4 regions of the Methylobacterium sp. AC315 genome follow, and region 4 is predicted to be linked to each of the others. Evidence: predicted binding sites of a transcription regulator. Region 4 holds the regulator's gene; each other region holds the start of a gene.
The links. The regulator LexA, encoded in region 4, represses DNA repair genes until DNA is damaged. The targets are predictions, from matches to a motif close to TGTTCNNNNTGTGTTCNG.
Positions count from the first base shown of each region.

Region 1 (7,586 bases), on a different contig from region 4:
AGCAGCCCCTCGATGTCGGGGCGGGTCAGGCCCTCGATGCCGAGGAGATGCCGGTGCGGGAAGGCCGGGGGCGCGGGGCTCGTCATGATGAGACCGGGGTGTAGGTCCGGCCGGTCGTTCCGGCAAGGCGGACGAGCGCCTGCGGCCCTTTTCATGGCCTGTGCCGGCGGCCTTTTTTCACCGGTTGGTAACTTCGGCGCCCGCGCCACGTATCAGCCGGATCGCGCGGCATTCGCGCCGCCATCGCCTCGCGAGACGCACGCTTGAGAACCGATACTCTGGACGCCGCCCCGGCGCTCGAAGCCCCGGAGACCGTCGACGCCTCCGGGCGGCGCTGGTTCTACCGGCACCCCGCGGTGATCCGGGTGGCGCATTGGGTCAACGCGGGGGTGCTGCTGGTGCTGCTGATGAGCGGCCTGCAGATCTTCAACGCCCACCCGGCGCTGTACTGGGGGGCGGTCTCGACCTTCGACGATCCGGCCCTGGCGATCACCAGCGAGCAGGGACGCGACGGCACGAATCGCGGTGTGGTGACGGTCGGATCGCACAGCTTCGACACGACCGGGGTGCTCGGCCTGTCCCGGGAGGGCGGCACCGCGGTGGACCGGGCCTTCCCGGCCTGGGCGACCCTTCCGGCCGATCAGGACCTCGCCACCGGGCGGCGCTGGCATTTCCTGTTCGCGTGGCTCCTGGTGATCAACGGCGCGGTCTATCTGCTCTACGGGCTGTTCAGCGGCCAGCTCCGCCGCCGCCTGATCCCGGACGGCGACCAGATCCGCGACTTCGCCGGCTCCGTGAAGGAGCACCTGCTCTTACGCTTCCCCGAAGGTGAGGAGGCCAAGCGCTACAACGTGATCCAGAAGCTGACCTACCTCGTCGTGGTGCTGGGCCTCCTGCCCGCCATGGTGCTGGCGGGGCTCGCCATGTCGCCCGGCGTCGACGCCGCCTGGCCCTGGCTGCCGGAGCTGTTCGGCGGCCGGCAATCGGCGCGCAGCATCCACTTCATCGCCGCCGGGCTGCTGGTGCTGTTCGTCGTCGTCCACGTGCTCCTCGTTCTGGTCTCCGGCCTCGTCAACAACATGCGCGGCATGCTCACCGGCTGGTTCAGCCTCGGCCGTCCCGAGAAGGAGACCGTGCGATGATCCTGCACCGCCGCAAGCTGCTCACCGCCGGCGCCGGATTGGCGGGGACCGCCCTGCTCGGCGGCTGCGACCGCTTCGCCGGGACCGAGACCGGGCGCCGCACCCTCAAGGTCGGCGAGGATGCCAACCTGTTCGTTCAGCGGCTGCTGATGTCCCCCGCCACCCTGGCCCGGGAATATCCGGCCGCGATGATTTCGCCGTGGTTCAAGCCGAACGGCACCATCGACCCGCCGGACAGGGATTTTCGCGCCCTGGCGGCCAAGAAATTCGCCGACTTCAAGCTGACGGTCGACGGGCTGGTGCAGACGCCGCTGTCGCTCAGCCTTGCGGACCTGCGCGGGTTGCCGGCGCGCACCCAGATCACCCGCCACGATTGCGTCGAGGGCTGGAGCTGCATCGGCCAATGGTCGGGCGTGCCGCTGGCCGAGCTGCTCACCCGGGCCGGCCTGAAGCCGCAGGCGCGCTACGCCGTGTTCCATTGCGCCGACACGCTGGAATATGCCGGCGGCGGCCTCGAGGGCGGCGACGGCGCCTCCCTGTGGCGCCCCGAGCATCCGGGCTCGGTCCGCGACGGCATGATCCAATTTGCCGCCGCCGAGGATTGGGGCGGTGCCCCGCCCAAGGCCGACAAAGGCACGGACGACAAAGGCACGGACGACAAAGGCACGGACGATTGGGGCCAGGGCGCGCCGGAGCCGGAGGCGCCCGAGGATAAGCGGACCCCGATCCGCTACTACGAGAGCATCGACCTGTTCGACGCCGTCAACCCGCAGACGATCCTCGCCTACGACCTCAACGGCAAGCCGCTGCCGGTCTCGAACGGCGCCCCCCTGCGCCTGCGCGTCGAGCGCCAGCTCGGCTACAAGCAGGCCAAGTACGTGATGCGGGTCGAGCTGGTGGACTCGCTGGCGGGCTTCGGCCAGGGCAGCGGCGGCTACTGGGAGGATCGCGGCTACGAGTGGTACGCGGGGATCTGAACAGGTCGAGCCCGCCCCGCCGTCAGTGCGCGCGCGGCGGGGCAACCCGGTCTGGCGCGCGATCCCCGCGTGTAGCGCTGGGCAGGTCGCTTAGCTGGGCAGGTCGCTTGGCTGGGCGTCCCACGACGGCATGAGGCAAGCCGGCCAGGTCGACGGTGATTGCCGGCGATCCGCAATCCTGTCGGATGCGCGCCCCGCGCATGACAGCCCCGGCGAGCCGTTCGGCGACCGTTGCCATTTGACAACCCGTGCCCCGTAACCCACTTGTCCCCGGCGCGCGGCCCCGGCCCGACGGCGGGCACTTGTCCCACGCGAATTTCGAACAGAATTCGTCCGTCGCGCCCAGGCCCCGTCGAGGGGCAGAGGTCTGAATGAAAGTCGTCGTCGTCGAGTCGCCGGCCAAAGCCAAGACGATCAATAAGTATCTTGGCCGCGACTATGAGGTGATCGCCTCCTTCGGGCACATCCGCGACCTGCCGGCCAAGGACGGCTCGGTCGATCCCGAGCAGGATTTTCACATGGTCTGGGAACTCGCGGACCGCGGCGCCAGCCGCGTCAGCGAGATCGCCAAGGCCTGCAAGGGCGCGGACAAGCTGATCCTGGCGACCGACCCGGATCGCGAGGGCGAGGCGATCTCCTGGCACGTCCTGGAGGCGCTGAACGCCCGAAAGGCGCTCAAGGGCATCCCGGTCGAGCGGGTCACCTTCAACGCCATCACCAAGGCCTCGGTCGAGGCGGCGATGCGCAAGCCGCGCGAGATCGACCAGGCGCTGGTGGACGCCTACCTGGCGCGCCGGGCGCTCGACTATCTCGTCGGCTTCAACCTCTCGCCGGTGCTGTGGCGCAAGCTCCCCGGCGCCCGCTCGGCCGGCCGCGTGCAATCGGTGGCGCTGCGGCTCGTGGTCGAGCGCGAGATGGAGATCGAGAGCTTCAAGCCGCGCGAGTATTGGTCGATCGTCGCGACCCTCACCACCAAGGACGGCGCGACCTTCGAGGCCCGCCTGGTCGGAGCCGACGGCAAGCGGATCCAGCGCCTCGATGTCGGCACCGGCGCCGACGCCGCCGCGTTCAAGCGCGACCTCGAGCTCGCGAGCTTCCAGGTGGCGAGCGTCGAGGCGAAGCCCGCCAAGCGCCACCCGCAGCCGCCCTTCACCACCTCGACGTTGCAGCAGGAAGCATCGCGAAAGCTCGGGATGGCGCCGGCGCAGACCATGCGGGTCGCGCAGCGCCTCTACGAGGGCGTGGACGTCGGCGGCGAGACGGTCGGCATCATCACCTACATGCGGACCGACGGCGTCGACATGGCGCCGGAGGCGATCCAGGACACCCGCAAGGTCATCGGCACCGAGTTCGGCGACCGCTACGTGCCGGACGTCCCGCGCAAGTACAGCGTCAAGGCCAAGAACGCGCAGGAGGCCCACGAGGCCGTGCGCCCGACCGACATGAGCCGCCTGCCCAAGATGGTGGCCCGCCACCTCGAGCCGGAGCAGGCCAAGCTCTACGACCTGATCTGGACCCGCACGATGGCGAGCCAGATGGAATCGGCCGAGCTGGAGCGCACCACCGTGGAGGTGGCGGCGAGCGTCGGCCCGCGCCGGATCGACCTGCGCGCCACCGGCCAGGTCGTGAAGTTCGACGGCTTCCTGGCCCTCTACCAGGAGGGCAAGGACGACGAGGAGGACGAGGAGAGCAAGCGCCTGCCGCCGATGAAGGCCGGCGACCCGCTCACCCGTGAGCGTATCACCTCGACCCAGCACTTCACCGAGCCGCCGCCGCGCTATTCCGAGGCGAGCCTGGTCAAGCGCATGGAGGAGCTCGGGATCGGCCGGCCGTCCACGTACGCCGCCGTTCTCCAAACCCTGCGGGATCGCGAATACGTCAAGATCGAGAAGAAGCGGCTGCAGCCGGAGGACAAGGGACGCCTCGTCACCGGCTTCCTGGAGAGCTTCTTCCGGCGCTATGTCGAGTACGATTTCACGGCCGACCTCGAAGGCCAGCTCGACCGGGTCTCCAACGCCGAGATCGACTGGCGGGCGGTGCTGCGCGACTTCTGGAAGGACTTCTCCGCGGCGATCGGGGAGACCAAGGAGCTGCGCGTCACCGACGTGCTGGAGGCGCTCAACGGCCTTCTCGGTCCGCACATCTTCCCCGACAGGGGCGACGGCGCGAACCCGCGAACCTGCACGGTCTGCGGCACCGGCCAGCTCTCGTTGAAGCTCGGCAAGTTCGGCGCCTTCATCGGCTGCTCGAACTATCCGGAGTGCAAGTACACCCGTCAGCTTTCGGCCTCGGGGATCGACGGCGACGGCGACGGCTCCTCGGGCGAGGGTGGCCAGCCGGGCGTCCGGGTGCTGGGCGACGATCCGGTGACCGGGATGCCGGTGACGATCCGGGACGGGCGTTTCGGGCCGTTCGTGCAGCTCGGCGAAGCCTCCACCGAGAAGGACGCCGCGAAGCCGAAGCGCTCGTCGCTGCCCAAGGGGCTCTCGCCGTCCGAGGTCGGCCTCGACAAGGCCCTGGCGCTGCTGGCGCTGCCCCGCGAGGTGGCGCGCCACCCCGAGACCGGCGAACCGATCCTGGCCAATCTCGGCCGGTTCGGTCCCTACGTTCAACACGGGAAGATGTACGCCAACCTCGGCAAGGACGACGACGTGCTGGAGATCGGCGCCAACCGCGCCATCGACCTGATCGTCGCCAAGGAGCAGGGCGGCGGCCGCGGCCGCGCTGCCGCCGATCCGGGCCGCCCGCTCGGCAAGGACGAGACGAGTGGGCGGGACCTCGTGGTCAAGGCCGGCAAGTACGGCCCCTACGTCACCGATGGCGAAGTCAACGCGACGCTGCCGAAGACGATGAATTCCGAAGCGCTGACCCTCGATGAGGGGATCGCGCTGGTGAACGCCAAGCGGGCGTCGGGCGGCGGCAAGCCGGCCAAGCGCAGCTCGGCCCGGAAGGCGCCGGCGCGCGCGGCGGCGGGCGAGAAGAAGCCGGCGGTGAAGAAGACGGCCGCGAAGAAGCCAGCGGCCAAGAAGACGACGGCGAAGAAATCCGGGGCCGGCTGAGCGCCGGACCCGCTAACCGCGAAGAAAGCGTCGCGGTTCGTCGCGTTCAGGCCAGGTAGGTGATCGTGGCCGCCAACGCGGTCGCGACGGTCGCCAACGCGATGGTCAGGCCGTTCACGAAGATGCGGGCCTGCGGAACGACCGAGGGCGCATCGTCCTCGCACCCGAATACGGTGCCGGCGGCTCGCTCAAAGCGGATCAGGGTGAGGCGGCGGGCCTCGATAGCGGCGTTGCTCATCGACGGCGGCTCCCGGACCACGGTCAAGTTCTTTTCCGACAGAACGCGGTCGGAGCCACCCGGTTCCGATCCGAGCGGCGGCGGAGAAACCGTTAACCCACGATTGTGCAACGTGGCGATGACGGCGCCTTCGCGCCGCGCCGGCCGCGCCGGCCGCGCCCCTCGCTCGCGGCGGCGCAGCATGCGATGATGGGTCGGTTCGGCGACGCACCGGACCCTCTAGATGTTTCTGTTTTGTTCCGCTATCATGCGGGGATGAAGGCGCATGCTGCACGATCCCAGGTCCGATCGCCAAAGGCCCGTCTGCCCGACGCCGAGCCGGCCGACGCGCCGTGCGCGCGGAGGCCGCGCGTGAGCGATCCGGCGCGCGACCTGTTCGGGCCTGGCGGCAAGCCCCCTGCCCCGCGTCCGGCGGAGCCGCGGCGGCGGTTGGTGGAATCGGCCTCGGTCCCGGCCATCGCGGCGGCCGAGCCGGAGGCCGGCTACACGGCTTCCGACATCGAGGTGCTGGAGGGCCTGGAGCCGGTCCGGCGCCGGCCCGGCATGTATATCGGCGGCACCGACGAGCGGGCGCTGCACCACCTCTTCGCCGAGGTGATCGACAATTCCATGGACGAGGCGGTGGCCGGCCATGCCAGCTTCATCGAGGTCGAGCTGGAGGAATCCGGCTCCCTGGTGATCACCGATAACGGCCGCGGCATCCCGGTGGACCCGCACCCGAAATTCCCCGGCAAGTCGGCCCTCGAAGTCATCATGACGACGCTGCATGCGGGCGGTAAGTTCGACTCGAAGGTCTACGAGACCTCCGGCGGCCTGCACGGCGTCGGCATCTCGGTGGTGAACGCCCTGTCCGACCTCCTCGAAGTCGAGGTCGCCCGCAACCAGACCCTCTACCGCCAGACCTTTTCGCGCGGCCACGCGCAGGGGGCCCTCGAACTCGTCGGACGGGTCCAGAACCGGCGCGGCACCCGGGTGCGGTTCCACCCCGATGCCGAGATCTTCGGCTCCCTGAAGTTCGACCCGCGCCGCCTGTTCAAGATGGCGCGCTCCAAGGCCTACCTGTTCGGCGGCGTCGAAATCCGCTGGCGCTGCGCCCCCGCCCTGCTCGAAGGGCTGGAGGGCGTACCGGCCGAGGCGGTGCACCGGTTCCCGGACGGGCTGCGCGACTACCTGGCCCGGGACATCGAGGGCAAGGACCTGGTCACCGATGCGATGTTCACCGGCAAGGTGACCAAGCCCGGCTCCCACGGCTCGCTCGAATGGGCGGTGGCCTGGATGGTCGCCGAGGACGGCTTCTCGCATTCCTACTGCAACACCATCCCGACGCCGGAGGGCGGCACCCACGAGGCCGGCCTGCGGGTCGCGCTGCTGCGGGGCCTGCGCGAGCACGCCGAGCGCGTGAACCAGGCCAAGCGCATGACGGCCGTGACCACCGACGACGTCATGGCGACCTGCGCGTCGATGATGTCGGTGTTCATCCGCGAGCCGGAATTCCAGGGCCAGACCAAGGACAAGCTGGCCACCGTCGAGGCGCAGCGGATCGTCGAGACGGCGGTGCGGGACGCCTTCGACCATTGGCTGGCGGCCTCCCCGGCCCAGGCCAACAAGCTGCTGGACTGGGTGATCGACCGGGCCGAGGAGCGGTTGCGCCGGCGCCAGGAGAAGGAGGTCGCCCGCAAGAGCGCGACCCGCAAGCTGCGCCTGCCCGGCAAGCTGGCCGATTGCTCGGCCGCCGGAACGGCCAACTCCGAGATCTTCATCGTCGAGGGCGATTCCGCCGGCGGCTCGGCCAAGCAGGCCCGGGACCGGACGACCCAGGCGATCCTGCCACTGCGCGGCAAGATCCTCAACGTCGCCTCGGCCTCCCGGGACAAGCTCGGGGCCAACCAGCTGATCTCGGACCTCACCCTGGCGCTCGGCTGCGGCACCGGCGCGGCCTTCCGTGAGGCGGACCTGCGCTACGACAAGGTGATCATCATGACGGACGCCGACGTGGACGGCGCCCACATCGCATCGCTGCTGATCACGTTCTTCTACCGGCAGATGCCGAAGCTGATCGATCGCGGCCACCTCTACCTGGCGATCCCGCCGCTCTACCGGCTGCAGCAGGGCTCGAAGGTCGTGTATGCGCGGGACGACGCCGACCGGGAGCGGATCACCAAAACGGTGT
Region 1 covers NZ_CEEDEA010000001.1:291,583-299,168, reverse strand. Annotated here, with positions in the region: gene AC0IY0_RS01365 (aspartate carbamoyltransferase catalytic subunit) at 1-86, opposite strand, end outside; gene AC0IY0_RS01360 (cytochrome b/b6 domain-containing protein) at 279-1,142, shown strand; gene AC0IY0_RS01355 (molybdopterin-dependent oxidoreductase) at 1,139-2,119, shown strand; gene topA (type I DNA topoisomerase) at 2,491-5,178, shown strand; gene AC0IY0_RS01345 (hypothetical protein) at 5,225-5,599, opposite strand; gene parE (DNA topoisomerase IV subunit B) at 5,768-7,586, shown strand, end outside.
Region 1: the regulator LexA is predicted to act here: its motif matches at 5,641-5,658, upstream of parE (DNA topoisomerase IV subunit B).

Region 2 (7,586 bases), on a different contig from region 4:
GACCGCGCGGGTATCCTGCGAGGTCTGGCCGGTGGTGCGGGCGATCTCGGCGGTGGCCGCGCCCTGCTGCTCGACCATGGCGGCGATCTCGGCCCCGATCCGGGCGAGGGTGCGGATCACCTCGGTGATGCCGCCGATCGAGCGGACGGAGGCCTCGGTGGAGCCGGTGATCTCGGCGACCTTGGCGGCGATCTCCTCGGTCGCCCGGGCGGTCTGGCCGGCGAGGTTCTTGACCTCGGCGGCCACCACCGCGAAGCCCCGGCCCGCCTCGCCGGCTCGGGCCGCCTCGATGGTGGCGTTGAGGGCGAGCAGGTTGGTCTGGCCGGCGATGTCCGAGATCATCGCGACGATCTCCCCGATGCTCCCGGCGGCCTGGGCGAGGCGGCGGACCTCTCCGGCCATGCCGTCCGCGTCCCGGGTCGCCGAGGCCGCGAGGTCGGCCGAGGCTCCAACCTGCACGCCGATCTCCCGGACCGAGGCCGTGAGCTCCTCGGTGGCCGCCGCCACGGTGTCGGCCGAGCGGGCGGCCGAATCCGCGGCGCCGGCCACCGCCCGGCTGAGGTCGGTGGTGTCCTGCGCGGCCCGGGCCATGCCGTGGGCGGAGGCCTCCAGCTGCTCGGCGGCGGCCGAGACCGCCGCGACGATGCCTCCGACCTGCCCCTCGAAGCTGTCGGCGAGGCTCAGGGCGGCGGCGCGCTGCGCGGCAGCATTCTCGGCGGCGAGGCGCTGCTGCGCGGCCCGGGCGAGCCGGCGCTCGGCGACGCTGTCGCGGAACGTCACCGCGGCGTCGGCGATCGCCCGCACCTCGCGCGGGCCCCCCGCCGGGATGGCCAGGTCGGCGCCCGGCCCGTCGTGTCCCTCGCCCCGCCCGATCGCCGTCAGCACCCGGGCCATCCGGACCAGGGGCCGCGCGATGGCCGTGCCGAGCCAGAACGCGAAGCCGACCGAGAGCGCGAACAGGGCGAGCCCGCCCGCGATCCAGACCGTCAGCATCCGGTCGGCCCGGGCCCGCACCGCGCCGGCGGCGGCCACCAGGTCGGCGGTCAGCCGGTCCTCGACGCCTTTGAGGGCGTCGATGCGCTGGGTGGCGAGCCGGAACCAGGCCGGCGCGTCGCGGAAGGCGAGGGTCGTGCCCGGCATCGTCTCCTGCGCGGCGCTGCGCAGGCGTGCCACCTCCCGCGCCGGCTCGGTCGCCTCCGCGGCGTCCAGCAGCGCGGCCTGACCCTCGACGGCCCCGGCCCGGAACAGGGCGCCGTAGGTCGCCTGATCGGCCGAGAGCGTGGTGAGCCGGCGCGCGGCGGGGAGGTCCAGGCTGCCGGAGGCGAACACCGCCGAGGCGGCGGCCCGCTCCTGGCCGGCGGCCTCCTTCAGCGCCAGGAACGCCGCGTAGGCGTTGGCCCGGGCCGCGATGCCGGCCTCGTCGATCACGCCGCCCATCGCCCGGACCACGCCCAGCCCCTCGCCGATCAGGCCGGTGTAGAAGCCCGTCGCCTGCGGCGCGGTGAGGCCCAGGGCATCGACCGCCCGGCGCTGGGCCGCGAGCCCGGTGAGCCCCTGCGCGAAGCCCTCGGCGCGTGCCGCGAAGGCGGGGCCGAAGCCGGTCGCGGCCGCCATCGCGTCGGGGAGCCCGGCCAAAGCCGCGTCGGTGCGGCTGCGCTGGGCCGCGAGTTCCGGCCCGAACTGCGCCCCCCTGGCGCCCAGGAACAGGCTGGAGGCGCCGCGCTCGCGCTGGGCCTCGTGGACGAAGGCGCTGATCCGCGAGGCGAGGCCGACGAGGGTCTCGACCCGGTCCATCTCGGCCCGCCGCGCCCATTGGTCGGACACCGCCCACCCGGCCGCCCCCGCGAAGGCAAGGCAGGGCGCGAGCGCCACCGCGAGGATGCGCGCGCGGAGTGAGGAGAGGACGGCCATCGGAACCCGGAATCCTGCAACGTTCGCCGGAATCATCCGGGACGGTTATAAAAACACCGTTAGGGTGGAGGGGTTTGGCCCGGCCTGCAATGCACAATCAGGCGGCAGTCCCGACGGTCGGTGCCGCCTCGGCAAGCCGTTCGGCCTCAAGCCGTTCGGGATCATGCAAATCGGCCTCATGCAAATCGGCATGCAGGTCGCCCCAGACCTTGAGCGCGTGGATGACCGGCTCCAGGGTCCGCCCCCGCTCGGTCAGACTGTACTCCACCTTCGGGGGCACCTCGGCGTAGACCTTCCGGGCGATCAGGCCGTCCGCCTCCATCTCGCGCAGCTGGTTCGTGAGCATGCGCTGCGTCACGCTCGCCAGCCGCCGGCGGATCTCGTTGAAGCGCAGGGTCCCCTCTAGCAGGTGGTAGAGGATCACGCCCTTCCACTTGCCGTCGATGAGCCGGAGGGTGGCCTCGACGGCGCAGCCGGGGCTGCAGTTGCCGCTATGGTGTCGGGTGCGGGGCATGGCGGGATCCCAAGGCGATCGTCGGGCGGTATCATTCTCGGCACTATCGGCGTTTTATGTGCGTACTTGCGCGCCGTGAAGGCGGACGGCATCTCCGTGCGGGTCAGTCGGAGGAGATTGCGATGCGCGCCGTCGGGTACAGAAAATCCCTGCCGATCACCGAGGCCGAGGCCCTGGTCGATTGCGACCTGCCCCGGCCCGATCCCGGCCCCCGCGACCTGCTGGTGAAGGTCGAGGCGGTCTCGGTGAACCCGGTCGACACCAAGGTCCGGGTGCGGGCCGAGCCCGAGGCCGGCGGGGTCAAGGTCCTGGGCTGGGACGCCGCCGGCACCGTTCTCGCCACGGGTGCCGAGGCCGAGGGCTTCTCGGTCGGAGACGCGGTGTTCTACGCGGGCGACCTCACCCGGCCGGGGACCAACGCCGAATTCCATTGCGTCGACGCGCGCATCGTCGGGCACAAGCCCGCCGGCCTCGACTGGGCGCAGGCCGCCGCCCTGCCGCTCACCGCGATCACCGCCTGGGAGGCCCTGTTCGACCGGCTCGACGCCAAGAAACCGGTGCCGGGCGCCGCCCCGGCGATCCTGATCGTCGGCGGGGCGGGCGGCGTCGGCTCGGTGGCGATCCAGCTCGCCCGGCAGCTCACCGACCTCACCGTGATCGCCACCGCGTCCCGGCCGGAGACGGCGGTCTGGTGCCGGGATCTCGGCGCCCACCACGTGGTCGATCATGCCAAGCCGCTCTCCGCCGAGGTGGCGGCCCTGGGCCTCGGCGCGCCGGGCCTCGTGTTCTCGACCACCAACACCGACGCGCATCTCGCCGAGATCGCGACGCTGATCGCCCCGCAGGGCCGGTTCGCCCTGATCGACGATCCCGCGCAGCTCGACGTGGCGCTGCTCAAGCGCAAGAGCCTGTCGCTGCACTGGGAGTTCATGTTCACCCGCTCGATGTTCGGCACCTCCGATATCGCCGCCCAGGGCGCGCTCCTCGACGAGGTCGCCCGGCTGGTGGATGCGGGGCGCCTGCGCACGACCCTGGGCGAGCATTACGGGCGGATCGACGCCCGGAACCTGCGGCGGGCGCACGCGCTGATCGAGAGCGGGCGCGCCAAGGGCAAGATCGTGCTCGAAGGTTTTGCGTCGTGAGGCGGGCGCCATGACCGGGACGGGCACCGGAATCTTCGACGTGGCGGCGCTCGCGGCGGCGCTGCCCGACAGCGCGCGGACGCTCCTGGTCGACACCTACCTGACCGACCGGGCGGCGGCGAGCGCCCGGGTGTTCCGGGTCTACCGCCCGACCCCGCCGCACTATCACGCCACCTGCGACGAGTACCTGTACTGCCTGTCGGGACGCGGCACCGTCTGGCTGGGTGACCCCGCGAACCTCACACCGTTCGGCCCCGGCCAGCTCTTGTTCTTCGAGACGGGCACGGTGCACGCGATGCCGGAGATCGCCCCGGGCGAGCCGGTGACGTTCCTGTCGATCGACACCCCGCGGCGGGCCCCCACCGACATCATCTTCGTGAACCCCGAGGACGGCACCCCCGCCACCTTCATGGCGCGCAACGCCGACGCGTGAAGTCCCGGATCCAAAAGGTCCCGGACCTTTTGCGGGTGCAGGGCAGCGCCCTGCTGTCGGGGCCTGCCCCGACACCCCGCCAAAGGGCCGCAGGCCCTTTGGAAATCCCGTCTTTTCGGCCGCGAAACGACAGGCTTCCGGCGAGCGGTTGCCGGCGTACGCGTTTCGTTCTAGCAATGGCGTTGCATGTCGGGCCTGCGTCCCGCCGGCCTCACCTTGCCGTCGACCGCTCCGGGCTCGACATGAGCGGGTGCGGCGGCTGACCCGCGCGCAAAGCCAGCCCCGACCGCGTCGACGCCTCGAAAGACCGCCGCCCTCATGGCCAAAGCCCAAGCCGGAACCCGAGTCGGACCCCGCGTCGGCGCCAGCAAAGCCGCCCCCAAACCGTCTCCCGTGAAGGCGTCGTCCGCCAAAGCGCCGGCCGAGGCGGTTCCGGCCGAGCCTGAGCGGACGAACAAGCCCGCGCGTACGAAGAAGGCCGAGGCCCCCGCCCCCGTCCGCCCGGGCAGCAGCCGGAGCGCGGCCGCGGAGGCCGCCGTCGACGCCAAGCTGGAGGCCCTGTTCGACGCCGCGCCGCCGAGCGCCGCCGACCGGCGGGTGATCACGGTCCGGGGCGCCCGGGAGCACAACCTCAAGAACGTCGACCTGACGATCCCCCGGGACAAGCTCGTGGTGTTCACCGGGCTGTCGGGCTCGGGCAAGTCGTCGCTCGCCTTCGACACGATCTACGCCGAGGGGCAGCGCCGCTACGTCGAATCGCTCTCGGCCTATGCCCGCCAGTTCCTGGAGATGATGTCCAAGCCCGATGTCGACCAGATCGACGGGCTGTCGCCGGCGATCTCCATCGAGCAGAAGACCACCTCCAAGAACCCCCGGTCCACCGTCGGGACGGTGACCGAGATCTACGACTACATGCGCCTGCTCTGGGCGCGGGTCGGCATCCCCTACTCCCCGGCCACCGGCCTGCCGATCGAGAGCCAGACCGTCCAGCAGATGGTCGACCGGGTGCTGGAGCTGCCGGAGAAGAGCCGGCTGTACCTGCTCGCCCCGGTGGTCCGCGGCCGGAAGGGCGAGTACCGCAAGGAAATCGCCGAGTACCAAAAGAAAGGGTTTCAGCGGCTGCGGGTCGACGGCGAATATTACGCGATCGACGACGCGCCCAAGCTCGACAAGAAGTTCAAGCACGACATCGACGTGGTCGTCGACCGGATCGTGGTGCGGCCCGACATCGCCGCGCGGCTGGCGGATTCGTTCGAGACCGCGCTGGAACTCGCCGACGGCATCAGCGAGATCGTGTTCGCCGACGCGCCGGAGGGCGAGGAGCCCCGGACGATCACGTTCTCGTCGCGTTTCGCCTGTCCCGTCTCGGGCTTCACCATCGCGGAGATCGAGCCGCGGCTGTTCTCGTTCAACAACCCGTTCGGCGCCTGCCCGACCTGCGGCGGCATCGGCCACGAGATGCGGATCGACCCCGAACTGGTGATCTCGGACCCTGCGCTCAGCTTGAAGCGCGGCGCGGTCGGCCCCTGGGCGAAATCGACCTCGCCCTATTACGGCCAGACGCTGGACGCGCTGGCGGAGCATTACGGCTTCAAGACGAGCGTGGCCTGGCAGAGCCTGCCGGAGGCGGCCCGCGCCGTCGTTCTGTACGGCTCCGGCAAGCAGGCGATCCGCTTCGCCTACGACGACGGCCTGCGCAAGTATGCGGTCAACAAGCCGTTCGAGGGCGTGATCCCGAACCTGGAGCGCCGCTACAAGGAGAGCGAGTCCGACGCGGTGCGGGAGGAAATCGGCCGGTTCATGAGCGAGACGCCCTGCGCGTCCTGCGGCGGCAAGCGGCTGAAGCCCGAGGCGCTGGCCGTGAAGGTCGCCATGGCCGATATCGGCGACGTGACGGCGCTGTCCGTTTCGGAAGCCCATCGCTGGTTCTCCGAATTGCCGGAGAAGCTGACGGCCAAGCAAAACGAGATCGCGGTCAGAATTCTCAAAGAAATCCGCGACCGGCTCAGCTTCCTGGTGGATGTCGGCCTCGAATACCTGACGCTGGCCCGCGGCTCCGGCTCCCTGTCGGGGGGCGAAAGCCAGCGCATCCGGCTGGCCTCGCAGATCGGCTCCGGGCTCACCGGCGTGCTCTACGTGCTGGACGAGCCCTCGATCGGCCTGCACCAGCGCGACAACGAGCGGCTGCTCGGCACGCTCAAGCGCCTGCGCGACCTCGGCAACTCGGTGATCGTGGTCGAGCACGACGAGGACGCGATCCTGCAGGCCGACTACGTGGTCGATGTCGGCCCGGGTGCGGGCATCCATGGCGGCGAGATCATCGCCCAGGGCACCCCCGCCGAGGTGCTGGCCAACCCGGCCTCGCTCACGGCCAAGTACCTCACCGGCGCGATGGCGGTCCGCACCCCGGCCGCGCGGCGCAAGAGCCGGAAGGGCAAGCTCGGGGTGTTCGGCGCCCGGGGCAACAACCTCAAGGACGTGGATATCGAGGTGCCGCTCGGCACCTTCACGTGCATCACCGGCGTCTCGGGCGGCGGCAAGTCCACCCTGGTGATCGACACCCTGTACAAGGCCGTCGCAAAGAAGCTGAACGGGGCGCTGGAGCACCCGGCCCCGTACGACAGACTCGAGGGGCTGGAGCATCTCGACAAGGTCATCGACATCGACCAGTCGCCGATCGGCCGGACGCCGCGCTCGAACCCCGCCACCTATATCGGCGCCTTCACGCCGATCCGCGACTGGTTCGCGGGCCTGCCCGAGGCCAAGGCCCGGGGCTACCAGCCGGGGCGCTTCTCGTTCAACGTGAAGGGCGGGCGCTGCGAGGCCTGCTCGGGCGACGGCGTCATCAAGATCGAGATGCACTTCCTGCCGGACGTCTACGTCACCTGCGACGTGTGCAAGGGCAAGCGCTACGACCGCGAGACCCTGGAGGTGAAGTACCGCGGCAAGTCCATCGCCGACGTGCTCGATTCCACCGTCGAGGAGGCGGCCGAGCTGTTCAAGGCGGTCCCGGCGATCCGCGAGAAGCTCGAGACCCTGAAGCGGGTCGGCCTGCACTACGTCCATGTCGGCCAGCAGGCCACCACCCTGTCGGGGGGCGAGGCGCAGCGGGTGAAGCTGTCCAAGGAACTGTCGAAGCGCGCCACGGGCCGCACGCTCTACATCCTCGACGAGCCGACCACCGGGCTGCACTTCCACGACGTGGCCAAGCTCATGGAGGTGCTCCACGAGCTGGTGGACCAGGGCAACACGGTGGTGGTGATCGAGCACAATCTCGAAGTGATCAAGACCGCCGACTGGGTGATCGACATGGGGCCCGAGGGCGGGGACGGCGGTGGCCGGGTGGTGGCGCTCGGCACCCCGGAGGAGATCGCCCGCTCGAAGGCGAGCCATACCGGCCGGTTCCTGCGCGAGGTGCTGGCCCGTCGCCCGGCCCCGCAATCCGGCCGCCGCACCGCCGCCGAATAGGCGCCGGCCGGGCTCGAGGCGGCAGATTCTGCCCGGTGCGGCCCGAAAATCCGCTCGGGACCGCCTCAGCGCCCCGTGATTCGGTCGGCTCCCGCCCGTCTTCGGCCGGGGATCGGCC
Region 2 covers NZ_CEEDEA010000022.1:19,527-27,112, reverse strand. Annotated here, with positions in the region: gene AC0IY0_RS24345 (methyl-accepting chemotaxis protein) at 1-1,911, opposite strand, end outside; gene AC0IY0_RS24340 (winged helix-turn-helix transcriptional regulator) at 2,009-2,425, opposite strand; gene AC0IY0_RS24335 (zinc-binding alcohol dehydrogenase family protein) at 2,548-3,567, shown strand; gene AC0IY0_RS24330 (cupin domain-containing protein) at 3,578-4,000, shown strand; gene uvrA (excinuclease ABC subunit UvrA) at 4,319-7,468, shown strand.
Region 2: the regulator LexA is predicted to act here: its motif matches at 4,156-4,173, upstream of uvrA (excinuclease ABC subunit UvrA).

Region 3 (7,586 bases), on a different contig from region 4:
GGCCGCTGACCGCCTTCGGTCTGGTCTTCCATGCCGGAGGTCGGCACTCCGGGTCCGAGGACCGCACCCGCGACGCGGCAGGCTACCTCGTCGCGACCGCACGCACGACCGGCCTTCCGTTCGATCGGTCCGGTGCCGGGATGCCACCCGCCGCCGGTCAAGCGACCGCGCCGTTCTCGACGGCGATCCGCCGGCCGGTGGCGTATCGGCCATCGTGCCCGCGCTGAAATCCGTGAGGCCGTGAGGGTTCTGCCATGGACATCCGAACGCGTCGCCTGCTCGAAGCGCCGCTCGTGCCGACCCTGGCTCGGATGGCCGGGCCGAACGTCGTGGTGATGGTCGTCCAGACCTCCATCGGCCTGATCGAGACCTACTTCGTCGCGAAGCTCGGCACCGACGCCCTGGCCGGCATGGCCCTCGTCTTCCCGGTCGTCATGCTCGTCCAGATGCTGTCGGCCGGCGGCATGGGCGGCGGCATCCAGTCGGCGGTCTCGCGTACCCTGGGCGCCGGCCGGAAGGCGGAGGCCAGCCTCGTCGCTTGGCACGCTGTCGCCATCGGCCTCGGACTTGGTCTCGTGACCAGTCTGCTCGCGCTGCCGCTGGGACCGCGCCTCTACGCCGCGATGGGCGGCACGGGGGAATCGCTCCGGGCTGCGACGGCCTACGCGAACGTCGTGCTCGGCGGAGCGGTCCTGATCTGGCTGTTCAACGCGCTGGCGGCCGTGATCCGCGGTACCGGCAACATGGCCCTCCCGGCCGGCGTCACCTGCGCCGGAGCCATCGTGCTGATCCCTCTCTCGCCGGCGCTGATCTTCGGCTGGGGGCCGTTCCCGAAGCTCGGGGTCGTGGGCGGCGGAGTCGCTTTCGCGGCCTACTACGCCGCCGGCACCGCCGTCTTCGCCGCCTCGATTTGGTCTGGCCGCGGCGTTCTGCACCCGAGCCGGCGCCTCCCGAGGCTTACCTGGGCGCCGTCCCGCGAGATCCTGCGCGTCGGCCTGCTCTCCGGCATCGCCAGTATCACGTCGAACGTCACGGTCATCGCCGCGACGGGCTTCGTGGGGACGGCGGGGCCGGCCGCGGTTGCCGGGTATGGAACCGGCGCCCGGCTGGAATACCTGCTGGTCCCCCTCGTGTTCGGGCTCGGTTCGCCCATTGCCGCCATCGTCGGCACCGCCCTCGGCGCCGGACTGCAGGCCCGCGCCCGTCAGGCTGCGCTCACCGGCGCCATCGTGGCCGGTCTTCTGACGGAGGCCATCGGCGTTGCGGCCGCCCTGTATCCTGAAGCTTGGCTCGGTCTGTTCGGGGGTGATCCGGCCATGTTGGCTACGGGCTCCTCCTATCTACGCATCGTCGGACCGTTCTACGGGTTCTTCGGGGCCGGCCTTGCTCTCTACTTCGCGGCCCAAGGTGCAGGCCGTGTCGGCTGGCCGCTCACAGCCAGCGTCTTCCGAATGGGGGTGGCGCTGGGGGGCGCCTGGATCGCGGCTATCCTCGGGCTCGGCCCCGCGTGGATGTTTGTTGCCCTCGCGGCTGGGCTCTTCACCATGGGCATCGTCAACGCGGCTGCTTTTGCCACGGGCAAGATGTTCGTGGCCCAGCCCGCGCCGGAACCGGCTGTCCCGCCCCAAGTCCTCACGACGGCCGTTGAGTGACCTCGAAAGGCGTAGAGCCGCCGAACCTGCCGCTCGATGGATGGCCATCAGGGGCCGGCATCGACCCGCCAATACGGCGTGGCTGAGCGGATTTCCGCCTGTCTGCTTTTGGACCAAAGAGGCGTCGAAGTGGATATCACCGAGGCGCTCCCTCCTCGCCCCTTGCAAGCGGCCGTGAGAGTCAAGCGATGCGACCCGATCGCTACACTTACCGTCTTGGATCGATGACTACCCTGTAGTTGCTGGCCGATCCCCATACGTCTACCGGTAGGTTGCCGTCCCGAGCCCGGCCACGCGCGACTGGTGCGCCATCGAAGCCCTGTGCAACGTTTGTCGAATGGCCGGTCAGGTCGACCCGCCTGACCGACGATGCGCCGTTGTCGATGACGAAGGCGGCGTCAGGCCCCTGGGTCACAAGGCTCGGCTGTCGAACGCGCCGCGAACACTTCTTTGGCTGAGAATAATCCGTTTAATGCTGCTGGAAAGCCTGCATAAACGGCCATCTGCATGATGACTTCAGTGATCTCTTCACACGAGAGGCCGACATTCAAGCCTACCTCTATGTGTACCTTAAGTTGTGGTGCTGCATTGCCCATCGCCGTTAGTGCCGCGATAGTGGCTATCTCGCGGGAACGTAGTTCTAGGCCGGGGCGGCTGTAAATATCGCCGAAAGGGAACTCGATAAGGTAGGTCGCAAAGTCAGGGGCGATCTCTGCGAGCGAGGCGACGACCTTCTCTCCTGCTTGGCCGTCGATCTCAGCGAGTGCTCGCTGCCCGCGCTCTAGCCGGCTTTCGTCGCCGTTGCGGTGTTGTCGTGTCATACGCCTGCGTCCTCCCGTCAGAGCCGGCGTAGCCGGCGATCTTGGTGTCGAGGACGAGAAGGCAGGCTTGCAGATCGGCCACATGCGCGCGGACGCACTCGCGGTGCTCCCACAGCAAATCACAGCGCTCAGCCTCAGTGATGACGCCACGCTCGCGCAATGCTGCGTATCGCAGCATGTCCCGGATCGGCATACCGGTCGTCTTGAGACGATCTAAGAATGCGATCCACGCTAGGATAGACGCGTCGTAATCACGCTGGTTTGACTGATCTCGGTCAGCATAGGGGAGTAGCCCGATCCGCTCATAGTAACGAATCGTATGGGCAGACAATCCCGAACGCCTCGCGAGTTCTCCGATCTTCACGAATATCTTCTCATCACGACGCTAAGAATGCTGCGGGTTTGAGCGCACTCTAAGTCAAGAAAAAAATCTGGTCGGGCTACGACAGTCTGGTCCTCACCCTGAACTCGAGTTGCCGGGCGGCCAGAAGAGGGCCGCTGACCAGAAGGGCCGGCAGCCATCCAAAGGCCGGCACGGGTCGAAAGCATTGGTCCCATGCATGATCGGATCAGATCCGGGCCCGTACTTGCTAGGCTGGTCTTGCGATGATGGCGAGGATCATCGCGAACCCGAACGTTCTCCCGCCTAACCCCGCATCCTGACGCGGGCGCTCCGAGATGAGGCGGTTGGATTGGCACAGGGTGATGGAGCCCGGACCCGTCGCCATCCTGAGCCGCGAAACGAAATCCGAAACGCCCGCGCCATCACCGCCTCCGCGGCAAACCGAGCCCCTGGATGCGTCCTGCGACGCCCCCGCACGCACTGACGCAGCCCCGTCTGATTTCCGCGGACAGCAGACCCCGACCCTTGCGCACGCCGCCGCGATCCCGCATATACGATGAAACAAAACAGGAACAAAAGAGCGTCGCCGTAGAAAGCTGTGGATGACGCGGTTGCCTCTCACCGGAACGAGCCCCGCATGCGAACCGCCGACAAGCAGATCGCCGACATCCTGGTGCGTTACGGGGAGCCCTTCGGGGGCAACGTCTGGCGCGTGCAGGGCACGGCGGTCATCTACCACAAGACGTTGGAGCGGATCGCCGCCCAGGCCGGGATCGTGTTCGAGCCGCCGACGATCATCCGCGCCGAGCGCGACGAGGCCGTGCTGCTGGTCACCGGGCGCCTGCCCGGTGCCAAATCCGGTGCGAAGCCAGCCGCCGACCGGGTCGAGTGGTCGATGGGCGAGGCGCTGGTCAACGTGAACTACCGCGTCTCGGGCAAGCAGGCGGCCTACGTCTACGCCATGGCGGAGAAGCGCGGGAAGGACCGCGTCATCCTCAAGCTGATCGAACTGCACGGCCTGGTCTACTCGGAGGAGGAGGCCGACGAGTTCCGCGCCCACCTGCCCACGGTCCGGGCCGTGGACGAGGATTTCGAGGAGGCCCAGCCCTTCGACGAGGTCACCGAGGCCGAGGGCGACCTCAAGCGCCGCATCGACGGTGCCGAGACGATCAACGACGTGACCGACCTGATGCTCGACGGGGCCACCCAAGCGATCCTGGCGGCGATGCCGCCCGGCACCCGCGACGAGGTCCGCGACTACGCCAAGGCGCGCCTCGTGGCGCTCGGCTGGCCCAAGCGCACCGGCCGCCGCAGCGCCGCCTGAAGTTTCGAACGCTCAAACCCGCAGGAGACCGCCATGCATCGCACGACGCGCCGCCGTACCCTGAAGGCCCGCCGGGACCATCATCTGGGCTGGAGCATCGAGACCCTGTCGTACAGCCCGACCCGGATCGTGCGCCTGGGCGACGAGAAAGTCGCGATCCTGTTCCCGCCGGTCGAGCCCGGGGCTGAGTGGCAGCTCTACCCGCATCCCGACACGTTCCCGGGGCTCAACTTCGACGGGCTGCCCGAGCCGCTGCGCCCAGAGTTTCTGGGATTCTCGGATCTGCCGGCCGTCGAGCGGTTTCTCGGCATCGACGACGCGGTGCCGACGGCCCTCGCGGCCTGACCGGACGGCCTTTCACGCCCGAGGCCAGGGCGCGCCCCGGTGGAGCGCCTCGGCCTCGGGCGTGAAGCCTTGGGGGCCGTGCAGCACCAGCGGCGGCAGCAGGCTCGGAGCCGCGCGGCTGCCCCGGATGCCGGCGATCAGCACCCGGATCGCCGGCGCCTCGGCCCGGGCGTGGACCGGGCGGATCGCGATCCCGCCGTAGCGGCCCTTCATGGCGTCGAGGCAGGCCGGTAGGGCGTCTGCCCGGTGGATCAGCCCGAGCCGGCCCCCCGGTCGCAGGACCGCCGTGCAGGCGCGGATCCAGAGGTCCAGGCCGCTCTCGGGAAACGTGTGTGCCGTCGCCTTGCCGGGATGCGGGGAGGGGCGGTGGCGGCCCGCGGTGAAGAACGGCGGGTTGGTCAGGACGAGGTCGACGCTGTCGGGCTCCAGCCCGGCGGCGCGGCGCTCGGCCGCCGGCGCCAGAACGTCGGCCTCGATCACCGAAGCCGCGATGCCGTTGAGGACGGCGTTGGCCCGGGCCAGCCCGGCCAGTTCGGGGTCGCGCTCCACCAGGGTCGGGCAGGTTCCGGGATGAAGCGCCGCGCAGGCCAGACCCACCGCGCCGGTCCCGGCGCCGACATCGCACAACCGCTCCCCCGGCGCCGGGACCAGCAGCCGGGCGAGCAGCACCGCATCGGTCCCGGCCCGGTGCGCTCCGCGGGGCGGCTGGTGCAGGCGCAAAATCCCGCCCAGGAAGGCATCGGGCTCCGGGCTCACGGGTCACGCAACTCGTGCGCGAGCCCGGCATCCTTGAGCAACCGGCGGGCCTGGGGCGCCCAATCGCCCGGAACCATCAGGCGCTGACCGAACGCCCCGATCGAGCCTTCCATCACGCTCATATGGGTGTCGGCCACCAGGACCGGGATCTCGGCCGCCTCGAGCACCGTGCGGGCAAAGCCGATCAGCACGGGATCATTCGCGGAAATCAGCACGATCATCGCAATTCTTCGAAGGATGCCGGTCGTCCGGCGCATTCGTCGCGTTCGCTGCGCATTCCCTTCGCACCATATCCTCTCTGCGCCGATGTTGCGGCGCCGCGAGGCGCGTGCGAAGGGATCGCCCGCCCCCTGCGGGGGAACCGGACTGGAGGTCGCGGATCTTGGGTATGGCCCTCTCCATCGAGAATCCGAAGCCCGAGACCGAGGCGGGGTTGAACGACCTCGTCGCGCTGGTGGCGGACGGCATGGCGCGGGTCAACACCACGATCCTGTCGCGCACCGGATCCGACGTGGCGATGATCCCGGAGGTGGCCAACCACCTGATCGCCAGCGGCGGCAAGCGGCTGCGCCCGATCCTGACGCTCGCCTGCGCGCAGCTCTGCGGTTACGCCGACCCGTCGGACGGCGACGTGAAGCTCGCCGCCAGCGTCGAGTTCATGCACACCGCGACCCTGCTTCACGACGACGTGGTCGATGAGAGCGACATGCGTCGCGGCCGCGTCGCCGCCCGGATCAAGTGGGGCAACGAGGCCTCGGTGCTGGTCGGCGACTTCCTGCTCGGCCAGGCCTTCCGGATGATGGTCGAGGTCGGCTCCCTGCGGGCGCTCGACATCCTGTCCGCCGCCGCCACGGTGATCGCCGAGGGCGAGGTGATGCAGCTCACCAACGCCAAGAACCTCGAAACCGACGAAGCCGCCTACTTGGCGGTGATCCGCGGCAAGACCGCCGAGCTGTTTGCCGCCGCCTGCGAGGTCGGGCCGGTGCTCGCCGGCCGGCCGGAGGCCGAGCAGGTCGCGGCCCGCGCCTACGGGATGAACCTCGGCATCGCCTTCCAGCTGATCGACGACGTGCTCGATTACGGCGGCACCTCGGCTGCCCTCGGCAAGAATGTCGGCGACGATTTTCGCGAGGGCAAGATCACCCTGCCGATCGTGCTGGCCCACCGCCGGGCCAGCGAGGGCGAGCGCGGCTTCTGGCGGCGGACCCTGCAGCAGGGTGAGATCGGCGAGGATGACCTCGGCACCGCCCTCGACCTGCTGCAGCGGCACGGCGCCCTGGAGGAGACGGTGGCCCGCGCCCACGAGTATGGCGCCCAAGCCCGCGCCGCCCTCGACGTCTTCCCGGACGGTCCGGTCAAGGCCGCCCTCAACGGAGCCGTGGATTTCTGCGTGGCCCGGGCGCGCTGAAGGGCGCCCCTTTCGATCCGCGTGCCCCGGGGCTTTCGCCTACTATCGAGCAGGACGCTGACCATGACGCTGGCGTGCGTCTTTACTGGGCTCTGCACGAACTGAGCTTGGACGTCGTTCCGGTGAGCGAGAGGCGCCAAGCGGTCTGCATCCGTGTCGGAGATCTGCGCGCTGAGAGCCATTCGCGCCACGCGGAGGCAAAGATCGGGACCGGCCGCGTTTCTGGCCAGTTAGCCGTGCTCGCCTAATGAGAGCGTCATCCTAAAAGCCTGCACGTTGTGCCAGTTCCGATATGGAGCACGAGGCACCAGCCGCGGGACGCGTCATGGGTCGAGAGGCACCAATCGCCGCCATCGTGCCAGCAGCTTGCATCGGGCGGCGCGTCGAAGTGGATTGAACGAACCGCCGCGAGGGGACCCTGGGCGAAAGCATTGGACAAGCCTACTTCGCCCGCCTCCGGCATGCCCTTGAGGGGAATGAAGCTCGCCATGGAGACGAAACGGGCCGGCCAAGCTGCCTCACCCGTGGCCCGGCGCAGAAAAAGCATGCCGCCCCGGCGGTTTGCGGCCTGGAGCGGGAACAGAAGTCGGCCCGCCGGCCGCAGTGCGTCGAGCCAGGCACGGGCCGGGCGCGGCGCCCCGGCATTGAGGCCGTCCGGCCCCACGAGATGGGCGAGGAGCGCCGTATAATACCCACTGCCGGTCCCGACCCGGACCACGGTCTCCCCGGGCCGGGGCGCGAGCGCATCGAGGCAGAGGGCGTGCAGGCTAGGCTGGCCGATATTGATGCCGCGTGCTGCGTCGAGGGCGACCAGCACATCCTGATACAGGAAGGCGGGGTCGTCGACCGGGGTGGTCACGTAGAGTGGGCCGCGATCCTGAGATCGCCAGACATGCGCGGTGAGGATCGACCAGGGCACCGGGCCGGCGAACGGCTC
Region 3 covers NZ_CEEDEA010000014.1:30,846-38,431, reverse strand. Annotated here, with positions in the region: gene AC0IY0_RS20690 (hypothetical protein) at 1-227, shown strand, start outside; gene AC0IY0_RS20685 (MATE family efflux transporter) at 255-1,652, shown strand; gene AC0IY0_RS20680 (carboxymuconolactone decarboxylase family protein) at 2,051-2,473, opposite strand; gene AC0IY0_RS20675 (MerR family transcriptional regulator) at 2,409-2,837, opposite strand; gene AC0IY0_RS20670 (trna delta -isopentenylpyrophosphate transferase) at 3,454-4,140, shown strand; gene AC0IY0_RS20665 (hypothetical protein) at 4,174-4,485, shown strand; gene AC0IY0_RS20660 (tRNA1(Val) (adenine(37)-N6)-methyltransferase) at 4,498-5,241, opposite strand; gene AC0IY0_RS20655 (putative signal transducing protein) at 5,238-5,462, opposite strand; gene AC0IY0_RS20650 (polyprenyl synthetase family protein) at 5,630-6,649, shown strand; gene AC0IY0_RS20645 (protein-L-isoaspartate O-methyltransferase family protein) at 6,906-7,586, opposite strand, start outside.
Region 3: the regulator LexA is predicted to act here: its motif matches at 3,374-3,391, upstream of AC0IY0_RS20670 (trna delta -isopentenylpyrophosphate transferase).

Region 4 (7,586 bases):
CGTCGGCGCCGTGGATCAGCGGGATATGGGCCATCCTGGGGATGTCCCAGCCGAGCGCAGAGAAGATCTGGCTCTGCCGGGCCGCGTTGGTGAGGTGGTCGTCGCCGCGGATGACCTGGGTGACGCCCATGTCGTGGTCGTCGACCACGACGGCGAGCATGTAGGTCGGCGTCCCGTCCGAGCGCAGCAGGACGAGGTCGTCGAGATCGCGGTTGGCCCAGGTCACCCGCCCCTGCACGGCATCCTCGACCACCGTCTCGCCCTCGATGGGCGCGCGCAGCCGGATCACCGGCCTGACCCCGGCAGGAGCCTCGGACGGGTCGCGATCGCGCCACCGCCCGTCGTAGCGCGGGGCCCGGCCCTCGGCTCGGGCGGTCTCCCGCATCTGCGTCAGTTCCTCCGCGGAGGCGTAGCAATGGTAGGCGCGGCCGGCGGCCAGCAGCTCCTCGGCGACCGCGCGATGGCGCTCGGCGCGGGCGAACTGGAAGACCACGTCCCCGTCCCAATCGAGGCCGAGCCAGGACAGGCCGTCGAGGATCGCGTCGATCGCGCCCTTGGTCGAGCGTTCCCGGTCGGTATCCTCGATGCGCAGCAGCATCTTGCCGCCGGTGTGGCGGGCGTACAGCCAATTGAACAGCGCCGTGCGGGCACCGCCGATATGGAGGTATCCGGTGGGCGAGGGGGCGAAGCGCGTGACGACGGCTGAGGACATCGGGCCGATATGTTCGGGGGCGAAGGGCGACGGGGCGGTGCAGGGCGTCAGGGCGGCGCCCGTCGCACGGCGTGGCGCCCGTAGCACGAAGCGTCCGCTGTAGCACGGGCCGACGGGTGCGTTAAGAATCCCCGGCCGGGACTTGAGTCGTCCGGCACGGGGCGGGGCGGATGCGGCGGATCGGCGCGAGGCTGGCGGGCGGCGCGGTGGCGCTGGCCGGCACGCGCCCGGTCTCGATGCCGGCGCTCCGCGGCTGGCTCGCCGATGGGCTCACCCGGGAGGTCGAGCAGCGCCGCCTGTTCCCGTGGCTGGCGGTGGCGTTCGGCGCCGGGATCCTGGTCTTCTTCGGGCGTGCCGACGGGACGCCGTTCCTCGCCGCCCCCTTGGCAGGAGCGGCGCTCGCCCTCGCGCCGGCGCCGTTCCTGGGTGCGCGGCCGGGGGCACTCGCCCTTTGCCTGGCGCTGACAGCCGGCTTCCTGGGCTTCGCGGCGGCGACCTGGCGGGTCTCGCAGGTGGCGGCGCCGATCCTCACCCGCACCACAATCGGGCCGCTGACCGGGATGATCGAGGGGCTGGACGAGCGCGAGGTCGGCGCCCGGCTGGTGATCAGGGTCGAGAGCTTCGCCGGGCTCGAACCCGCTTTGAGGCCGCTTCGGGTGCGGGTCTCGTTCCGGAAGGCGCCATCCCTGCGGCCCGGGGACTCCATCGTCGCGACGGCAAGATTGCTGCCGCCGCCCGAGGCGGCACGACCGGGCGGCTACGATTTCGCCCGGGATGCCTACTTTCAGGGACTCGGCGCGGTAGGCTCGCTGATCGGGGCGATCACGGTTCGAGAGCCGCCCACCCCGCCACCTCTGCGCCTGCGACTGGCAGCCTTGCTGGACGAGGCCCGCAACGCGCTGACACGCCGGATCGCGCAGGCCGAGGGCGGGCAAGCGGGGGCCGTGGCGGCGGCCCTGGTCACGGGCAAGCGCGGCCTGATCGGACCGGCCGCCAACGATGCGCTCCGGGCGGCGGGCATCTATCACGTCGTTTCCATCTCGGGCCTCCACATGGTGCTGGCCGCCGGCGTGGTGTTCTGGCTGGTGCGGGCCGTCTTGGCGCTGGTGCCGTATTGCGCGCTGGTCTGGCCGATCAAGAAGATCGCCGCCGGGTTCGCGATGCTGGGCGTCACCGCCTATTGCGCATTCTCGGGCTGGGACATCGCCGCCGAGCGCTCGCTGATCATGACGCTGATCATGCTCGGCGCGATCCTGGTCGACCGGCCGGCGCTGTCCATGCGCAACCTCGCGCTGGCCGCCCTGATAGCATTGGCGCGGGAACCCGAGGGCCTGCTCGGACCGAGCTTCCAGATGTCGTTCGGGGCGGTGGCCGGGCTGATCGCCTGCGCGCGGCTGATCGACGGACGCCTGTTCCAGCGTCCCGGGGCGGGGCGGATCGAGCGGTTCGTCGGCACCGGCCTCTCGGCCGTGACAGGCACCCTCGCGACGACCCTGGTGGCACAGGTCGCGACGGCGCCGTTCGCGACCTACCATTTCCAGACGGTCCAGCCGTTCGGGCTGATCGGCAACGCCCTGACCCTGCCGCTGGTCTCCCTGGTCGTGATGCCGGCGGCGGTGATCGGGATCCTGGCCTATCCCTTCGCCCTGGACCGGCCGATCTGGTGGCTGATGGGACAGGCGGTGGGCGGCATGCTGGCGATCTCCGAATGGATCGCCGGCTTCAATCGGGCCGTCCTGGTGCTGCCGGCCTTCGGCACCGGCGCGCTGATGCTGCTGGCGGCCGGGCTGCTGCTGGCGACGCTGCCGGTATCGCGGCTGCGCTGGCTGGCCCTGCCGCCCGCCCTGCTCGGGCTCGGCCTCGCCGTCGTTCCGGAGCGATTCGACCTGTACGTCGACCGGCAGGGCGGTGGTGCGGCCGTGCGTGGACCGGACGGAGTCCTGTGGGCCCTCGGCAATCCTTCGGCCTTCGTGATGGAGCAGTGGCTGAAAGCGGATGGCGACGGGCGATCGGCGAAGGCGGTGATCCAGGCTTCGTCGGCTGTCGGACGGTGCGACCGGCTCGGCTGCACCGCAAGCCTGCCGGACGGCCGCGCCGTCGCCCTGGTCCGCGACCGGCGCGCCTTCACGGAGGACTGCGCCCGGGCGGCCCTGCTGATCTCGCGGCTCGCGGCGCCGCCCACCTGCACGGGGCCGCTGGTGATCGACCGCCGGGTGCTCGCCGAACGAGGCGCCGTCGCACTCCGGGCCGACCGGGATGGCTTCACGGCACGCTATACCCGCGACACGGGCCGTACCGTGCCTTGGCGGGCATCACCGGCTTCGCGGCCATCGCCTGTCCCACAACCGAAAGTGGTAACGCCCTCCGAGCCGATCCCGGCCGAGGCCGACGTCGCCGGTTCCGAGGCCGCGCCCGGCGACGCGCCGGCCGAACCCCTTCAGTAGCGGCGGACGAGGCTGACGAGCCGGCCCTGGATCTGGACCCGGTCGGGCCCGAGCACGCGGGTCTCGTAGGCCGGGTTGGCGGCCTCCAGGGCGATCGAGGAGCCCCGGCGGCGGAGGCGCTTGAGCGTCGCCTCCTCGTCGTCGATCAGCGCCACGATGATGTCGCCGGTATTGGCCGTATCCTGCTTGCGGATCACCACGAGATCACCGTCCAGGATGCCGGCATCGACCATCGAGTCGCCGCGGACCTCGAGGGCGTAATGCTCGCCGCCGGCCAGGAAGTCCGGCGACATGGTGATGGCGTGGCTCTGGTTCTGGATCGCCGAGACCGGCGTACCGGCCGCGATCCGGCCCATCACGGGGATCGAGATGGCGCGGCCGCCGTCGTCGATCATCCGGGCGGTCGCCGGCTGCGCCGGCAGCTTGGACTTCCCGCCCTCGACCACGCTCGGGGTGAAGCGGCGGGGCTCCGCGGGTGGAGCAGCCGCCTGGGACAGGCTCTCGGGGATGCGGATCACCTCGATGGCGCGCGCCCGGTTCGGCAGGCGGCGCAGGAAGCCGCGCTCCTCGAGGGCCGTGATCAGCCGGTGGATGCCCGATTTGGACTTCAGATCGAGGGCGTCCTTCATCTCGTCGAACGAGGGCGGGACGCCACATTCCTGCATGCGGCTCTGGATGAAACGCAGGAGGTCCAGCTGCTTGCGCGTGAGCATCGACGGGGGACTCGCGGCTTGGAGGACCGCATCGATGCGGTCGCGGAAACAAATCACGAACACGTTAAACGTTCCGCAAGTGTTCCGCAAGCGTGATCGGCCGAGCTTGATCGATCGGCGATGTGCGGATGCGGCCGTTGTGTGCCGTGACGCGGTCGCGCCGCCATGGCAGAACCGGTCTGGCCGGATCGGCACGATCCCGGGCCAGCCTCGGTGACCCGAATCGCCGGAGTGGTCCATAGGCTGGGACGGTCAGAGTGGCGCGGCGGGCCGCTCACGTCTGCCCACGGCACCTTGCCCGGACGACAGACATAGATCGCATGGACGCCGCATCATCCGACATCGCCGAGACCGGCAGCCGCGTGAAGCGCCTGAGAGTGGCGACCGCGGCCGCCCATGATCAGCTCGACCGGCGCATCATGGCGGCAAAGCCGTTCGCGAGCCTGGAGCGCTACGCGCTGTTCCTCCAGATCCAGTACAGGTTCCATGCGGTCGTCGATCGAGTCTATCGCGATGGCGCGTTCGCCCATGTCCTGCCCGATCTCGACGGCAGGCGCCGACTGCCCTTGATCCAGCAGGATCTGCGCGATGTCGGAGCGCCCGTCCCTGACGGCGCGTCCGAGGAACATCCCGGGACGATCGAACCGGCGCAGGGATTGGGCTGGCTCTACGTCGCCGAGGGCTCGAATCTCGGGGCGGCCATCCTGCTCAAGGAGGCCCGGGCGCTCGGCCTGTCGGAAACCCACGGTGCGCGCCATCTTGCCGGACATCCCGAAGGACGCGGGTTGCATTGGCGGCTTTTCACGGCCGCCCTCGACCGGGTCGAACTCCGGGAGGCCGGGGAGCAACGCGTCGCCGCGGGGGCGACGGAGGCGTTCCAGTTCGTGCGTCGGCTGGTCGGGGACGTCTTCGAGGACTAACGGCGCCGCCACCCGGTCGGATCGTTCCGCCGTCCTGGCGCAGCAACAAAGCCTGTCACGCGCGCCGTCCACCGCCGAGTCGAGCGATGACCGGTCGCGGACGCTTGGAACGGCGTCTCGGGCGACAAACGAATTGACTGGGCAAGCGGCGCCGTTTCAATGCGCCGAGGTGCTTGCCCCGGTCGGCGGGGCAGGCGGATCGTCCCGGCGGCTTCGAGACTGGGCTGGAATTGGGCTTGGGATGACGAGGATGCGACGCGCGGCTCTTCTGCCCATCGGTGCCGGGGCCGTCGGCCTGGCGCTGGCCGGCTGCACCACCGGGTTCTCGTATATCTCGCGCAACTACGTGGCGCTCACCCCGCAGGTGGTCACCATCGGCTGCAAGGAGCCCTACGAGGTCTACGACAACCGGCAGGTGCGCCGGATGCTCGTCGTCTCGAACGCCCTGCGCGAGTACACCGGCTGCAATCTCAGCGAGGTGCGGATCGATCCCGATCCGGCCGCGACCCGGGTGAAGCGCTTCCGCACCGCCGCCCGCGCCTATCTCGACGAGACCGTGCGGGAGGATTGCCGGATCACCGGCGAGACGGTGTTCGATCCGCAGAAGAGCGAATTCACCTACGCCTGCGACGCGCCGATCGAGAAGCGGGGCACGGTGGTGCCGCGCCTGCCGGGCCGCAATCCGGGCTTCATCCAACAATGATCTGAGCCGCCCGCGCCGGCCCCGAGACCGCCCGGTCAGGCGCCCGGCTTGGGGAAGGTGCGCTCGGCCGCATCGCCGGCCGCCGCCAGCAGGGCGCGGGCGAAGGCCCGGGCCTCCGCCCGGTCCAGCACGATCGCCGCGGTGACCGGGCCGCCGCCGAGGTCGGCGAGGGCGAGTTCGAGCCGTACCCCGTCCGGCATGGCGCTCGCCTGGAGGCTCCAGCCGCCCCCCCGATCCGTGCTCTCCGTCATGACATCCCTCCCGGCTGCCGGACCCGAGACAACGCCGCAGGCTCCGGCCGGAACGGCCCTGGCCCGGGACTGTTCCCGCGTCGCGCCGCACCCGACTTCCCTGCCCCGCGGATCCGAGTTCCTCAAGAGCGCCGGCCCGACCGTGGCGATCGCCGGGGTCGGCGCCCTCGACGGGGTCGGCCTGCTCCGGAGCGATTGACGCCGGCGCCTCGATGATGTCTCCCCCGGGCGACCTGACACGGGGAGTCGCGACACATGCAAGAGATCTGGTTCCGCACCGGCGAGGCCACCGTCCTGGCCGCCGACGGGCAGTACACCGACGCCATGCCCGAGGTGCTGATCGGCTCGGTACGGGGACCGGTGGGTCAGGCCTTCGCGTCGATGATGGGGCAGGTCCAGGGCCACACCCGGATGTTCGTGGTGCGCGACCTCAACCAGCTCGTGCGCCCCGCCACGATGATGACCACCAAGGCGACGATCCACACGGCCGAGTATGTCGAGCTGCTCGGCGGCGTCGTCCAGGCCGCCACCGGCGACGCGATCGTGGATTGCATCATCGAGGGCGTGCTGCCCAAGGACGGTCTCGACGAGCTGTGCATGATCGTCATGATCTGGCTCGACCCGCGCTGCGCGGAGGACGACAACCTCGACCGCAAGGACCTGTACCGCACCAACTACGAGGCGACGAAGCTCGCCATCGCCCGGGCCCTCAAGGGCGAGCCGACCGTGGACGAGCTGATCGCCAACCGGAAGACCGTGAAGCATTACGCGCTTGAGGACGTGATCGAGTATTGATCAGCGCGGCGGGATGCGCCCCACCGAGCACAGGGTGCGCATCGCGCTGCTGCCGGGATCGGTGTAGCAGGAGGCGGACCAGCCGTTCTGCTGGATGAACGACTTGCGGCGGTCCGACAGGGCGGTCCGGTAGGCGTCGGCGATGATCGGCTCGACCCGCGCGGCCGGCTCGCCGACCAGGATCTCCGAGGCCGCCGCGAGGTCGCGGAAGAAGGCCGCCGAGGGAGCGGGCTCCGCGGAGGTCGCCTGCACGATCGGTTCGGCCCGGCAGGTCACGTCGAACTTGATCGGACCGGCCAGGCGGATGTCGATGCTCGGCCCGGCGCGCTTGCCGACCTTGCCGCCGATCGCCCCGGCGATCTGCTGGGCGAGGTCGTCACACGGCTCCGCCCGGGCGGCGAGGGGCAGGCCGGCCAGGGCCGCGAGGAATGTGGCCAGGAGCGGGCGGGCGACGCGGAAGCTTGACATGGCCGGCACTCTACGCGCCGGGCCGGAGGTGTCGAGGGCGGCGTTCACTGCCGCATCTGGGCGAAGCTCTTGAGCAGGGCCGGGGCGAGGCGCATCCCGGTCGGCACCAGCTCGGCCGGCGGCGGCCGGCGGACGCAATCCTCGAGGTAGGCCAGGGATTCCTCCAGGACCGCTCCGGTGAACGGCTTGGCGATCACCGCCGTGGCGCCCTCCAGGTCGTCCGAGAGGGCCCGGGCGTTGGCGGTCATGAAGGCGGCCGTGATGCCGCCGATGGCGCGCACCGCGTGCGCCACGTCCACGCCCGAGGAATCATCGCCGAGGCGCAGGTCGATCAGCACCAGTTCGGGCCGGGTTTCGTGGACGAGGGCGATCGCCTCTGCCGCCGTCATGGCGGTGCCCACGACGCGATAGCCGGCCTCCTCCAGCATCATCTCGATCTGCATCAGGATCAGGGCCTCGTCCTCGACGACGAGGATTCGCATCGGCTCGCTCATCTGGCCTCCGGACCGGTAGCCAATTCGCGGGGCAGGCGAACGTTGACGATCGTGCCCGGGTCGTTCGCCTGCCAGGCGATGCTGGC
Region 4 covers NZ_CEEDEA010000004.1:12,464-20,049, reverse strand. Annotated here, with positions in the region: gene gltX (glutamate--tRNA ligase) at 1-712, opposite strand, end outside; gene AC0IY0_RS07740 (ComEC/Rec2 family competence protein) at 883-3,156, shown strand; gene lexA (transcriptional repressor LexA) at 3,150-3,869, opposite strand; gene AC0IY0_RS07730 (biliverdin-producing heme oxygenase) at 4,190-4,789, shown strand; gene AC0IY0_RS07725 (hypothetical protein) at 5,040-5,492, shown strand; gene AC0IY0_RS07720 (hypothetical protein) at 5,528-5,743, opposite strand; gene AC0IY0_RS07715 (hypothetical protein) at 5,742-5,942, shown strand; gene fae (formaldehyde-activating enzyme) at 5,999-6,538, shown strand; gene AC0IY0_RS07705 (hypothetical protein) at 6,539-7,006, opposite strand; gene AC0IY0_RS07700 (response regulator) at 7,051-7,500, opposite strand; gene AC0IY0_RS07695 (histidine kinase dimerization/phosphoacceptor domain -containing protein) at 7,497-7,586, opposite strand, start outside.